Regions from separate parts of the Candidatus Protofrankia californiensis genome, predicted to be linked through region 2. Evidence: riboswitches for the same ligand, from Rfam matches in the RefSeq annotation. Region 2 holds a riboswitch; each other region holds the start of a gene.

Region 1 (4,328 bases), on a different contig from region 2:
CGGCAGCAATCCGACGATCGCATGCGCCGTCGTGCTCTTGCCCGAACCGGATTCGCCGACCAGCGCGACGATCTCACCCGGCCTGATGTCGAGATCGACGCCTTGGACGGCGTGCACCGGCCCAGTGCGGGTGCGGTACGACACAGACAGCCCGCGGACCGCGAGCAGGCTTGCGCCGGTGTCGTTGTGGTCGTCGGTGGGGATGCCGCTGTGACCATCGGTGGCGGTGTCACCGTGGCTGTCGGTGAGTCCGTGGCCGCCGGTCAAGCCGTGACTGTCGGTGAGGTGGTTTGTCATCGCTGTTTAGCCCATTCTCCGTCCAGTGCCCGGGCGATGCGGTTGGTCGCCAGCACCGTCGCCGCCACGGTCAGGCCGGGCAGCGTCGACAGCCACCACGCGTTGGCCAGGTAGTTACGGCCGTCGGAGACGAGCGTGCCCCACTCCGGCGCGGGCGGTGCGGCGCCGTAGCCGAGGAAGCTCAGTGAGGACACCGCCAGCACCGCGGTGCCGAAATCGAGCGTCGCCAGCACGATGACCGGCCCCATCGCGTTCGGCAGCACGTGCCGTCCGAGCACGCTGTACCAGCGCGCGCCCGACGAACGCGCGGCCTCGACGAAGACGGCTTGGCGCACCCTGAGCACCTCGGCACGCATGACCCGGGCGAAACTGGCCACGCTGGCGATCCCCACCGCGACGGCGACCTTCACCGTGCCGTATCCCAGCGCGGTCACCAGCGCCAGCGACAGGAACAGGGCCGGGATGGACAGCAGCACGTCGACGAAGCGCATCAGCACGTCCTCGACCCAGCGGCCGACGAATCCGGCGACCAGCCCGAGGGCGCCACCGACGGCGAACGCGACCGTGACGGCGATCAGCGTCGCCTTCAGCGACAGCGCCACGCCGTGCACGACCCGGGAGTAGGTGTCGCGGCCCAGTTCGTCACTGCCGAACCAGTGGTGGACGCCGGGCGGCTGGAAGTTGTCGGCCGGAACCCCCAACAGCGGGTCGCGCGCGGTGAACAGCGTCGGCCAGAACGCGGCCAGGACCACCAGCACCACCACGACGAGCGACAGCACCAGCCCGGGGCGGCTCAGGAAGAACCGCAGCAGCCGCCGCACGTCGACGCCCAGCCGTGGGCCCGGCGCCGGCGGCGTCGCTGCGGCCTGCGGCTCGAGCCCGGCCTGCGTGGCCGGCTCGGTGACCAGTGACCGGCTCACGCGGGACTCCTTCGCACGCTCACGCGGGACTCCTTCGCGCGGTGGCGGCTACCACGATCCGCGGGTCCAGCAGCGGGTAGACCAGGTCGACGATCAGGTTGACCAGCACGAAGACCAGCGCGCCGAAGACGACGACCCCCTGCACGACCGGGATGTCCTGTACGGTGACCGCGCCGGCGGTGACCCGGCCGAGGCCGTTGCGGGCGAAGACGGTCTCGATCACGACGGCGTTGGCCATCAGCTGCCCGGCCAGCAGACCGATGACCGTCAGCGCCGGCAGGGAGGCGTTACGCAATGCGTGGCTGAGGTGGATGCGGACCCGTCCGGCGCCCTTGGCCCGGGCCGTCTGCACATACGGCTCGTCCAGTGCGGTGAACAGGCTCTTGGCCAGCACCTGCGCGACCAGCGCGCCGGTGGGTATCGCCAGGGTGACCGCCGGCAGGATCAGGCCGTGCAGCCCGTCGTTGCCGAAGGCCGGAAACATCCGCACCCGGAAGGAGAGCAGCTGGACCAGCATCAACCCGACCCAGAACGTCGGTATCGACACCCCCAGTGACGGCAGCGACAGCAGCAGCTGCCGCAGCCAGCGCTGCGAGGTGTAGGTCGCGACCAGTGCCAGCCCGCCGCCGAAGAGCGCCGCGAGCAGCAGCGCCGCGCCGGTGAGCTGCAGCGTCTGCGGCAGGGCGTCGCCGATCACGGAGGTCACCGACCGGCCGGTGGACACCGAGTCACCGAAGTCGCCGTGCAGCGCCTTGCTCAGGTAGTCGACGTACTGCACCAGCACCGGCTTGTCGAACCCGTACTGCTTCTTCAGCTCCGCAAGCCGCGCCGGGTCGATGGAGGAGGAATCCATCCCGGCGCCGGCCATCGCCGAGACCGGGTCGCCGGGCAGGTAGTCCAGCACCAGGAACGACAGCGTGTAGGCCGCCCACAGCACGCCGGCTGCCTGCGCAGGATGTCGGGGTCGGCACGGGTCAGGTTGCCCCACAGCACATCGAAGTCACCCGACCTCAGTGCACCCAGCTTCGGTATCGCGTCGAAGTTGTCCTTGAACGTCTTCGCGTCCGGACTGATCTGCCAGCTCTCCGCGAGCCACGGCACGATCTCGCCCGTCTTGGGATCCTGGTCGGTCAACGAGTCGACGATCTGCCGCAGCGAGTAGATCGTGTCGTTGCTGCCCACCTGCTGCGGGTCCACGCATCCCATGTCCGAACCCACCGCGCACGATGACGCCGACCTGCACGGCGCCAGGACTGCTGAGGTCGGAGGGCGCATGATGTTGAGAGGCGCACCGCGCCCTGGCAACAGGGGCCAGTCGCGTGAGGACCGCCGCGCCCAACGGCGAGCGGGTCCGGTATCAGCTCAGGGGCTGGTAGCTACAACACAGACAGCTGGTTACTCGCTGCAGGTCGATGTGCCGGCGTGAGAAGGTCGCCGGGGTACGGCACGGCGAAACAGCGCAGGCACGGCCATGCGACTGCTGCACGCTGGCTTCCTCCTACAACCAAGGCACACGCCTGCGCGACTGGTTCGTCGCACCGGGCTCTCATCCGGAGCGCCCGACCGCGGACGAGGGTTGCCGGCCAGCAAGCCAGAGCTTGACGCTGACGCTCGGCGCCTGAAGCTACCCGTCCGCGGATTATCCGTCAATATCGATTGACAAGGTAGAGAAACAGCCGGGCACCTCCAGCTGCCGAGGATGAAGTCCCCCGCGCTCGAAGGACGAGAAGACCGTGATCGGGACTGCGCACATCTGCCGTCCCCTGCCCTCCCCACTGTCTCCTCCAGCAACCCGGGAACCTGGGCCTCCGGCGACGGGAGAAGCATGATCCCGTCACCTTTGGCCCTTTGACCGGGACCACAGCGCCGTCAGACCACGACAAGGCCGAGCGCGGGGTCCAACTTGTGTAGATCGTGCGGATCAGAGGTGACAACCGTGGCCCGAAGCTTCCGTGCCAGTAACACGACATGAGCATCAACGACATCACTCGCCCCTGATGCCGCCAGCAGCAATCCGATACGGACAGCAATCTCCTCCGACAAGGACTCGACACGCACCGCGCCTGTTCGGACCAGCCTCATGACGGCATGCTGATGCGGCGATCCCCGCCAGACCTGGGCGAAGACTCCCGCCGGCATATGCGCAGCCACCCTCGCGCCGACCAGATCCGCGGCTAGTGCGAGCATCCGGACGTCTCGACGCTCCAGCGCGATGAGCGCGCCCGCATCAAGGACGACCGTTCTCACGCAGCCCCGGCCACATCAATATCGCCAGCTTCCAGCACCAATCGCGCCCAGCCACGCGCGGCATCGTCCAACCCGGCAGCCTCTTCGATCATCTGGTCCAGGATCTCCTGAGCCTGCGCCCAGTCCGGCTCGGCAGCAGCCAGACCGGCGAAGTAGGCCGACACCGACTCCACCTGGCCTGCGTCGGCAGCCCGCTGCGCCTTCGCCGCGATCTCTTCCGGGACACTGATAGTGATCCGCCTGAAGCTCATAAACCAAGCATAAATCATGTGCACAGCCATGCGCGGATGACGTCCTCACCCACGGTCCGGATCCTGTCGGACTTGAGGTTCTTCGGGCCTCCGAACGCGCGAGAAGATCCATGATCGCGCCCTCTTTGGCCAACTGGAACCCGAGTCCGGGCGGCGGCCTACACGCCTGCCTGCCGGACGGAGGTCGCGAACTCGGGGGTGATGACGATCATGCGTCGAACATCAGGGTGGCCGCGTCCCGACCTGACGCCGCCGTGGGCGGCGCCGCGGGCACGGGTTCCGGGAAGTCGACGTGGCGTCTGCGCCAGGTCGTCACCACCGGCCGCAGCACCGCTGCGAGGTCGGCGATCTCGGGCATGGAGATGAGCAGGGTGCCGGCGCCCGTCATTTCCGGCATCTGACACCCCGTCCCCGCCATGAGTCTGTTGAAGAGCACATTCCACTGATCGCGTCAGGTGATCGCGTCAGGCCAGCATAGCGACGATCGCGTCAGAATATGAAGAAATTACTGATAACCCGAGTTATCAGTAACAAGGATGTCAGATTCTGCCTCCCACGTCCTACTGTGATCGCGTCCGGGCGGCTCGGGGGGCCGCTCGGACCTCGCCCGCCG
Region 2 (4,328 bases):
GGTTCCTCCTCGACAACAACCTGTCCCAACGCCTCGCCGAAGGTCTGCGCGGTGTGGGTAACGACGTGGTCCATGTTCGTGACCTGGCCCTGGGCTCGGCAGACGACGAGACGGTACTTGCCTTTGCCCGCGACGACGACCGCGTTCTCATCTCGGCAGACACGGATTTCGGCGGGATTCTCGCTCGATCCGGTATGGACCGGCCTTCGGTGATTCTCTTCCGTCGTGACGGGGGTCGCCGGCCATCCGAGCAACTCGGCTTGCTGATCGCTAATCTCGGTCAGCTTGTCGCTGCCCTAGACCGTCGAGGAGCATAACCGGTTCGGTAACGGGACCTCCAGCGAGCGAACCGTTTCGGCGTCGTCATTTGTCTACCTTCATTTCAAGAACCTGCAGGTCGCTTCGGCGCAGCCGTTCGGGGCGTTTGACGAGGCGCTGCCGGCGGACAACGGAATCCGGGTACGAGGTTGGGCGATCGACCCGGATACGAATGCCCCGATCCAGGTGTACGTGTACGTGGACGGGACCGCCGGCTACGCGACGACGGCCGACGTGTCGCGTCCTGACGTGGACAACGCCTTTCACCGCGGGGTGAACCACGGGTTCGACTTCATTGTGCCGGTCGGCGCTGGCACGCACACGGTGTGCGCATATGGGATCAACTTCGGCGGCGGGAACAACCCCCAGCTGGGTTGCAGGTCTGTCCAGGTCTGAGGTGACAGGAGTTGTCCGGGTCGTCCATGGGGGGCGGCCCGGACGACTGATATCCCGACCGGTGGCCAAGTAACGGGCGGGATGTCGGTCGGGCCCCGGCCAAAGGTGGCGCGATCATTGTTTTCGCGCCGCCGGAGGTGTCGTTGTGAGGCGTTGTTCAGTCGCCGAGGCCGGCGGTTTCGAAGGCGGCCAGTGACGGGCGGATGGTCGCGGTTGGCTTGCCCGTCGACACCAGTGGGTCGAGGGTCTTCAGCCCGTCCCCGGTGTTGAAGATGACGGTCTCGGCGTCGGGGTCGAGCAGTCCCTCGCGCAGCAGCCGCCGCAGGCAGGCGACGGTGACGCCGCCCGCGGTCTCGCCGAAAACGCCCTCGGTCCGGGCCAGCAGGCGAATTCCCTCGACGATCTCGGGATCGGTGACGTCGGTGATCGCACCGCCGGTCCGCCGTGCCACGTCGAGGGCGTACGGGCCGTCCGCGGGGTTACCGATTGACAGCGACTTGGCGATGGTGGACGGCTTCATCGGCGCGACCGTGTCCACCCCGCGGGCGAAGGCTGCTGCGACCGGGTTGCAGCCCTGCGCCTGCGCGCCGAAAACCCGGTACGGGGTCGGCTCCACCAGGCCGAGACGGCCGAGTTCACCGAAAGCCTTGTCAATCTTGGTCAGCAGCGACCCGGACGCGATCGGCACCACGACCTGCTCCGGCAGTCGCCAGCCGAGCTGCTCGGCGACCTCGTAGCCGAGTGTCTTGGAACCCTCGGCGTAGAACGGCCGGACGTTGACGTTGACGAACGCCCACTCGTACTCACCGGACAGCTCACTGCACAGGCGGTTCACGTCGTCGTAGTTGCCGTCGATCGCGACCAGCGTGCCGCCGTAGACGGCGGTCGACACGGTCTTGCCGTCCTCGAGATCGTGCGGGATCAGTACCACTGAGCGAAGTCCGGCGGAGGCGGCGTGTGCCGCCACCGACTGGGCCAGGTTGCCGGTGGACGCGCAGGCGACCGTGGTGTAGCCGTGTTCGCGCGCGGCCGACAGCGCCACCGACACGACCCTGTCCTTGAACGAGTGGGTGGGGTTCGCGCTGTCGTCCTTGACCCACAGCGTCCGCATTCCGAGCTCGGCGGCGAGGCGGGCGGCCGGGCGCAACGGCGTCCAGCCCGCTCCGAGGGACACCCGGCGTGCGGGGTCGTGGCCGGCGGGCAGCAGCCCGACATAGCGCCACAGATTGGTGGGACCGGCTTCGATGGATGCCCGGGTAACCCGGCGCAGCGCGGACTCGTCGTAGGCAATCTCCAGCGGGGCGAAACACTCGATACAGACGTGCGTCGGCGAGAGCGCATAGGTGGCACCGCAGTAACGACACGACAGGGATACCGCGGGATTGACGACGTCAGGGTTGATCGTTGCGAGGCGCTCGGGAGCGACTGTCATCTGTGAAACTCCTCATCTTTCCCGAGAGCCGGATGCATCTCAGGACGGAATTAGCACCTGCCGCGCACTGATGCGGGTGGTTGCCGGGGCTTCACTGGGCCGGTCCCTCTGCCCCTCTGGATGAGCCGTATGCGGTTGTCCTTCCGTACTGTAGTCGTGTGCGGCCTGACGTGCACCGTTGGTTCAAGCATAGGACGTATTACGGGCATGACTTCTCGCCCGGGGAACTGCTGGCCCGTAAGGTGGGTCCGATCAGCGTGGTACTGCCCGCGCTGAACGAGGCGGCCACCGTCGGTGAGATCGTTGCGGCGGTTCGCCGTGATCTCGTGGCCGCGGTACCCCTCGTCGACGAGATCGTCGTCATCGACCCCGGCTCGGTCGACGCGACCGCGTCCGAGGCGGCCGCCGCGGGTGCCGCGGTGTTCGCCGAGGAGCGGATCCTCACCGGCTACGGGCGTGTCGCCGGCAAGGGCGAGGCCCTGTGGAAGTCCTTGTACGCCACGTCCGGGGACATCGTGGTCTTCGTCGACGCCGACCTGGAGGACTTCGACGCGAGCCTGGTCACCGGGTTGCTCGGGCCGCTGCTGACCGAGGACGCGGTGTCCTACGTCAAAGCGTCCTATGACCGGCCGCTGGCGAAGGGGCTGCTGCCCGGCGGTGGTGGACGGGTCACCGAACTCGTCGCGCGTCCCCTGCTCAACCTGCACTGGCCGCAGCTTGCCGGGCTGGTGCAGCCGCTTGCCGGAGAGTTCGCCGGCCGACGGGCCCTGCTGGAGCAGCTCCCGTTCGTCTCCGGCTACGGTATCGAGTTCGCCCAGGTCGTGGACGTGTTCTCACTCGCCGGGGTGGACGCTCTCGCGCAGGTCGAGGTCGGCCGCAAGGTCCATCGCCACCAGTCCGACGAGGCTCTCGGGCGGATGGCCGCGGAGATCATCCATGCGGCGTGGGCACGGTTGGACATCCACGGTGGCGCTCTCGGTGGGACGCTGACCCAGTTCGGCCGCAGTGACGGCGGGTTGCAACCGCATACCCATCAGGTGGAGGTGCAGGAGCGCCCACCGATGATCACCATTCCGGAGTACGCCGCCCGCTACGCCCATCTGCGCTGCGGCCCGACGGAAAGCACCTGACCGCGGTCCCGCCACACCAGGTGGTCCACACCGGGCAGGTGAGTTGCAACCGGTGACGGCTCGACGCCGGAACGCGGCAGGAGCATGGACACCCGCACCACCCGACCCGCCACGAACAGTACGAACAGGAGGACATCGCCGATGAGCGTCCGGGTCGTCTATACCGATCTCGATGGGACCATGGTGGGGCCGTACGGATGCTTCTTCCGAGCTGAAGATCACTCCACCACATTGGACCCGGCTCGTGCCCTGATCGATCTGCACCAGGCCGGCATCGCGCTGGTCCTGGTCAGCGGACGGACGCGTCCCCAGCTCACCGAGGCTGCCTCGATCTTCGGTGCGGACGGGTTCATCGCCGAACTCGGCGCCATCGTCGGCTGGGACCACGGGCGCAGCAGCCAGATCTTGCGCGGAGCCATGCCCGCGACGTTCGACCGGATACCCGACGAGCTGATCACGGCGTTGCTCGCGCGGCATCCGGGACGCCTGGAGGCGCACCGCTCCTGGCTCCGCGGCCGTGAGGTCGACATCATGCTGCGGGGCAACATCGACGTGGCCGAGGTCGACGCGTGGCTCGTCGCGGAAGGCTTCGGCTGGCTGACCATGCGCGACAACGGCATCATCGCGCGGGCCACCATGCCCGATCTGGATGATGTTCCGCACGTCTATCACCTGGTGCCGGACGGTGTCAGCAAGGGGGCCGCGGTGGCCTTCGACCTGGCCCGCCGGGGGCTCCGCCCGGATCAGGCGATCGCGATCGGGGATTCCGCCAGTGACCTTGTCATGGCCGAGCACGTCGGTCGCATGCACCTTGTCGCGAACGCGTTGCGGCACACGGACCTGGTCGACCTGCTGCCCGGTTACGACAACGTCGTCGTGGAGGACGGCACGCTCGGCGCCGGGTGGGCGAGCGCGGTGCGCTCGGTCCTGCCCGCGGTGCGGCCCGCTGCCGTCTGACTCCCGTGCAGCCCGGCAGGAGCACGTGGATGGAGCACGTGGACACCGACCATGAGGAGAAAGACGACGGCCGCGATCACGTAGGAGTTTCCGAT
Region 3 (4,328 bases), on a different contig from region 2:
CGCCCACAGGTTCGGTGCCACGACCATCCGGTCACGCGAGCCGCCGTGCAGGTCCAGCATCCGCCGCTGGCCGACCGACTCCAACGTGCGCAGCCGCTGCTGCCCGGCCGCGATCGTGGCGTCGTCCAGGCCGGCGATGAGCCGGTCGGCGTCGGCCCACGCCTGCGCGGCCGTGTCCCGGGTGATGACGTGGATGCGTAGGCCGAACCGCAGCCGCCGTCCCTGCGCCGCGGCCAGGTCGCGCACCCGGTCGATCTTCTCTGCGACGAGCGCCGGCGGTTCGCCCCAGGTCAGGTAGCTGTCGGCCTGCCGGGCCGCGACCGCCAGCGCCGCATCGGACGAGCCGCCCAGGTAGACCTCCGGGTACGGCACCGGCGGATCGCGCAGCAGGGCGCCCCGCAGGTCGTAGAACCTCCCGTGGTGGTCGAACTCGGCGCCGCTCCACAACCGGCGCACGATCTCGAGGAACTCCTCGGCCCGCGCGTACCGGGCGTCGTGGCCGAGCTGGTCGCCGTAGGCGTGCTGCTCGGCGCCGCTGCTGCCGGTGACGACGTTGAGCTGCAGCCGTCCGTCCGACAGTTGCTGGAAGGTTGCGGCCATGTGTGCGGCCAGTGCCGGCTCGACCAGGCCGGGACGGAACGCGACGAGGAACTTCAGCCGGCTGGTCTGCGCGATCAGCGCAGCCGTCACGACCCACGCGTCGGCGCAGTGCGCGCCGGTCGGCGTCAGCACCGCTTCATAGCCCAGCGAGTCGACGGCCTGCGCCAGCTGCGTGAGGTAGGTCAGTGACGCCGGCCGACCGGCGCGGGCGGGTGCCAGCACCCCGCCGATGCCCAGCCCGTGCACTCCGGAGGCCAGGTTGCGGCCGTCACCCCCGGTCGGCAGGAACCAGTGGTAGCGCGCGGTCACAATGCGGCCACGACCGGGCGTATGCGCAGGACGTGTGCGTTCATCACAATCATCCGCCGATCCGATCTTGTGTCATCCATGCCTGACGAAAACCGATTCGGCCGTCCGCCCGGCGGCCCCGCATTCCGCATGTAACGATCACGCATAATGATCACATGTAATGATCAAACAATGCCAAGTATATCGATAGGAAATAGACTTTGCCTGTGCCTCAGGGTACCTTCGAAGAAGGTCATGAGTGTCGGCAACAGGCCCTGGCTCGCTGACCGGCAACCTCCCGCGCGGCGGGTGCTCCAGGTGAGGCCGGCTGGGACGATCCCGGTTCCCCAGGCCCAGCCGTGGGATGGGGTCGGCCGGGCATCGATCGGCAGGAGGTGACGACACATGCAGCTGATCCCGGGTCCGCCTGCCGTCCACGCGCCCGAGCCGCGACGTGGTGTGGTCGGCCTGTTCCTGCGTCGGCACATCGATCTGTGCCGTGTCGCCGGCGCGCTCTGTCGTCCCTGACCCAATCGCTCCTGACTCAATCCGTCGCCCCTGACCCAACCGGTTTCGACGTGCCGTGATCGGCGAACCGATTACCACTCGTGCTGACACCGCCGCGCCACCGATCTGGAATCGCGGCCGCCTGAAAGGGACACCGGACGATGAGCAAGCCGATCAAGCCGATCCATCTCGCCGCTCATTTTCCAGGCGTCAACAACACCACGGTGTGGAGCGATCCTGCTGCGGGCAGCCACATCGAGTTCAGCTCATTCGTCCATTTTGCGCAGACGGCGGAACGCGGAAAGTTCGACTTTCTGTTCCTCGCCGAGGGGTTGCGGCTGCGCGAGCAGAACGGGCTGATCCACGACCTCGACGTGGTGGGCCGTCCGGACACCTTCACGGTGCTGGCCGCGCTCGCCGCGGTCACCGACCGGCTCGGCCTGGCCGGCACGATCAACTCCACGTTCAACGAGCCCTACGAGGTGGCGCGGCAGTTCGCCAGCCTCGATCACCTCTCAGGCGGCCGGGCGGCGTGGAACGTGGTCACCTCCTGGGACGCCTTCACCGGCGAGAACTTCCGCCGCGGCGGCTTCCTGCCCGAGCAGGCGCGTTACGAGCGGGCCAGGACGTTCCTGCGGACGGCGTGGGAGCTGTTCGACTCCTGGCGTGGTGACGAGATCGTCGCAGACAAGGACGGCGGGGTGTTCCTGCGCGATCCGCGCCCGGGTGCGTTCGCCCACCATGACGCGCATTTCGACATCGCCGGCCAGTTCAACGTCCCGCGCAGCCCGCAGGGGCGTCCCGTGATCTTCCAGGCCGGTGACTCCGACGGGGGACGGGAGTTCGCCGCCTCGAGCGCAGACGCGATCTTCGGCCGGCACGGCACCCTGGAGGCTGGGCAGGCGTTTTACGCCGACGTCAAGGGACGGCTGGCCCGGTACGGCCGTGCCCGTGACCAGCTGCTGATCCTGCCCGCGGCGACGTTCGTGCTCGGCGACACCGACGCCGAGGCGGCCGAGATCGCGCACGAGGTCCGGCTGCAGCAGGTCAGCGGCCAGACCGCGATCAAGTTCCTCGAGCAGCTGTGGAACCGTGACCTGTCCGGCTACGACCCGGACGGGCCGCTACCCTCCGTCGACCCCGATCCGGGGGAGAACACGATCGCCCGCGGCCGGGCCAGCGTGCGGATGTTCGGGGATCGGCTGGCCACCGCGAACGAATGGCGCCAGCTCGCCGAGGCGAAGAGCCTCTCCATCCGGGAACTGATCATCGAGGTCACCGGGAGGCAGACGTTCATCGGTTCCCCGGCGACGGTGGCTGGCGCGATCAACGACCTCGTGCAGGCCGACGCCAGTGACGGGTTCATCCTCGTCCCGCACATCACCCCGGGTGGGCTGGACGGGTTCGTTGACACCGTCGTACCGCTGCTGCAGGAACGCGGTGTGTTCCGCGCCGAGTACGAGGGCACCACGTTGCGCGAGCACCTCGGCCTCGCGCCATTTGCGTCCCTGTCCCCGCCCGTGTCCCTCGCACCACTCGACGTGCCGGGTCCGGCGGTGAAGGCGGTGTCGTGAAGTTTCTGGCCATCACACTGATCGTGCACGCCCCGGACCCGGTCACCGGCGCGCGGACGTCGACCACCGACCGGTTCCGCGAGGTGATCGACAACGCGTTACTGGCCGAGGAACTCGGCTTCGACGGCTTCGGGGTGGGGGAACGGCACGAGCGGCCGTTCATCTCCTCCTCCCCGCCGGTCGTGCTCAGCCACCTGGCCGCGCTCACCACCCGGCTCCGGCTGTTCACCGCGGTCACGACGCTGAGCCTGCTCGACCCGGTGCGGGCCTACGAGGACTACGCCACCCTCGATCACCTCTCCGGCGGCCGGCTGGAGCTGATCATCGGCAAGGGTAACGGCGCCGCCCAGCGGGGGCTGTTCCACGTCACCCCCGATGACCAGTGGGACCGCAACGCCGAGTCCTACGAGCTTTTCCGCCGGATCTGGCGGCAGGACAAGGTCACCGCCGACCCGCGGTTCCGGCCCGCGCTGCAGGACGCCGAGGTCTGGCCCCGGCCGCTGCAGCAACCGATCCGTGTCTGGCACGGCAGCGCCACCAGCAAGGAGTCGGTCGATCTGGCCGCCCGGTACGGTGACCCGCTGTTCTCGGCCAACGTCACCAACCCGATCGAGCCGTACGCCGAACTCGTTCACTACTACCGTGAGCGGTGGGCACACTACGGTCACGACCCGACCCTGGCGACGGTCGGCGCCGGTACGGCCGGTTACTATGCGCAGCGCAACTCCCAGGATGCCATCGCCGCCTACCGGCCGGTGTTCGACGGGCATCTGGCCTTCCAGAAGCGACTCGGTATGGAACCGGTGTTCCCGACGCTGGAGGACTTCGTCGAGCGCAGCTCCGCGCTGATCGGCAGCCCGCAGCAGGTCATCGAGAAGGTGCACCGCTACCACGAGCAGTTCGGGCACAGCGTGCTCCACCTGCACGCCGACGCCGGCGGCCTCACCGACGCCCAGCACCGCGCCAGCCTGGAACTGTTCCAGTCCGACATCGCCCCGGTGCTGCGCCGCGACATCCCGGACCCGCCCTGGCCGTGGGCGCCGGTGCTCGCCGAGCCATCCTCACCGACCGCAGGCGGGCCTGCGCCCGCCGCCGTCTAGAGGCCAAAGGCGGCGCGATCATGTTTTTCGCGCCGCCGGAGGCCCAAGTCCCTGGAACATTGAGAAGGACACCCGCCATGGTCACGACTCCGCTCGCCGTCCTGGACCTCATCCCGATCTCCTCCGGATCGACCGCGGTGCAGGCGCTGCGCAACAGCATCGATCTCGCCCAGCAGGCCGAGCGGTTCGGCTATGCCCGATACTGGTTCGCCGAACACCACCTCAACCCGGGCGTAGCCGGCACCTCACCCGCGGTCGT

Evidence for each region. Region 2 has a riboswitch for S-adenosylmethionine ahead of thrC (threonine synthase). Riboswitches for the same ligand answer to the same signal wherever they lie in the genome.
Region 1: another riboswitch for S-adenosylmethionine. It lies ahead of DD1DGNOD_RS31025 (putative leader peptide); the one in region 2 lies ahead of thrC (threonine synthase).
Region 3: another riboswitch for S-adenosylmethionine. It lies ahead of DD1DGNOD_RS31030 (putative leader peptide); the one in region 2 lies ahead of thrC (threonine synthase).

Annotation. Positions count from the first base shown of each region.
Region 1 covers NZ_CAAAFT010000040.1:4,881-9,208, reverse strand. Annotated here, with positions in the region: partial or broken gene DD1DGNOD_RS30655 (ATP-binding cassette domain-containing protein) at 1-204, opposite strand, end outside; gene DD1DGNOD_RS02115 (ABC transporter permease) at 294-1,217, opposite strand; gene DD1DGNOD_RS02110 (ABC transporter permease) at 1,237-2,154, opposite strand; partial or broken gene DD1DGNOD_RS28605 (ABC transporter substrate-binding protein) at 2,229-2,492, opposite strand; gene DD1DGNOD_RS31025 (putative leader peptide) at 2,575-2,703, opposite strand; SAM riboswitch class IV at 2,726-2,836, opposite strand; gene DD1DGNOD_RS02100 (PIN domain-containing protein) at 3,087-3,464, opposite strand; gene DD1DGNOD_RS02095 (hypothetical protein) at 3,461-3,745, opposite strand; gene DD1DGNOD_RS02090 (hypothetical protein) at 3,924-4,112, opposite strand.
Region 2 covers NZ_CAAAFT010000491.1:2,956-7,283, reverse strand. Annotated here, with positions in the region: gene DD1DGNOD_RS25640 (DUF5615 family PIN-like protein) at 1-317, shown strand, start outside; gene DD1DGNOD_RS25635 (hypothetical protein) at 517-714, shown strand; gene thrC (threonine synthase) at 872-2,146, opposite strand; SAM riboswitch class I at 2,156-2,273, opposite strand; gene DD1DGNOD_RS25625 (glucosyl-3-phosphoglycerate synthase) at 2,305-3,276, shown strand; gene DD1DGNOD_RS25620 (HAD family hydrolase) at 3,418-4,233, shown strand; gene DD1DGNOD_RS25615 (glycosyltransferase 87 family protein) at 4,137-4,328, opposite strand, start outside.
Region 3 covers NZ_CAAAFT010000041.1:385-4,712, forward strand. Annotated here, with positions in the region: gene DD1DGNOD_RS02130 (LLM class flavin-dependent oxidoreductase) at 1-909, opposite strand, end outside; SAM riboswitch class IV at 1,140-1,242, shown strand; gene DD1DGNOD_RS31030 (putative leader peptide) at 1,294-1,416, shown strand; gene DD1DGNOD_RS02135 (NtaA/DmoA family FMN-dependent monooxygenase) at 1,557-2,969, shown strand; gene DD1DGNOD_RS02140 (LLM class flavin-dependent oxidoreductase) at 2,966-4,069, shown strand; gene DD1DGNOD_RS02145 (LLM class flavin-dependent oxidoreductase) at 4,147-4,328, shown strand, end outside.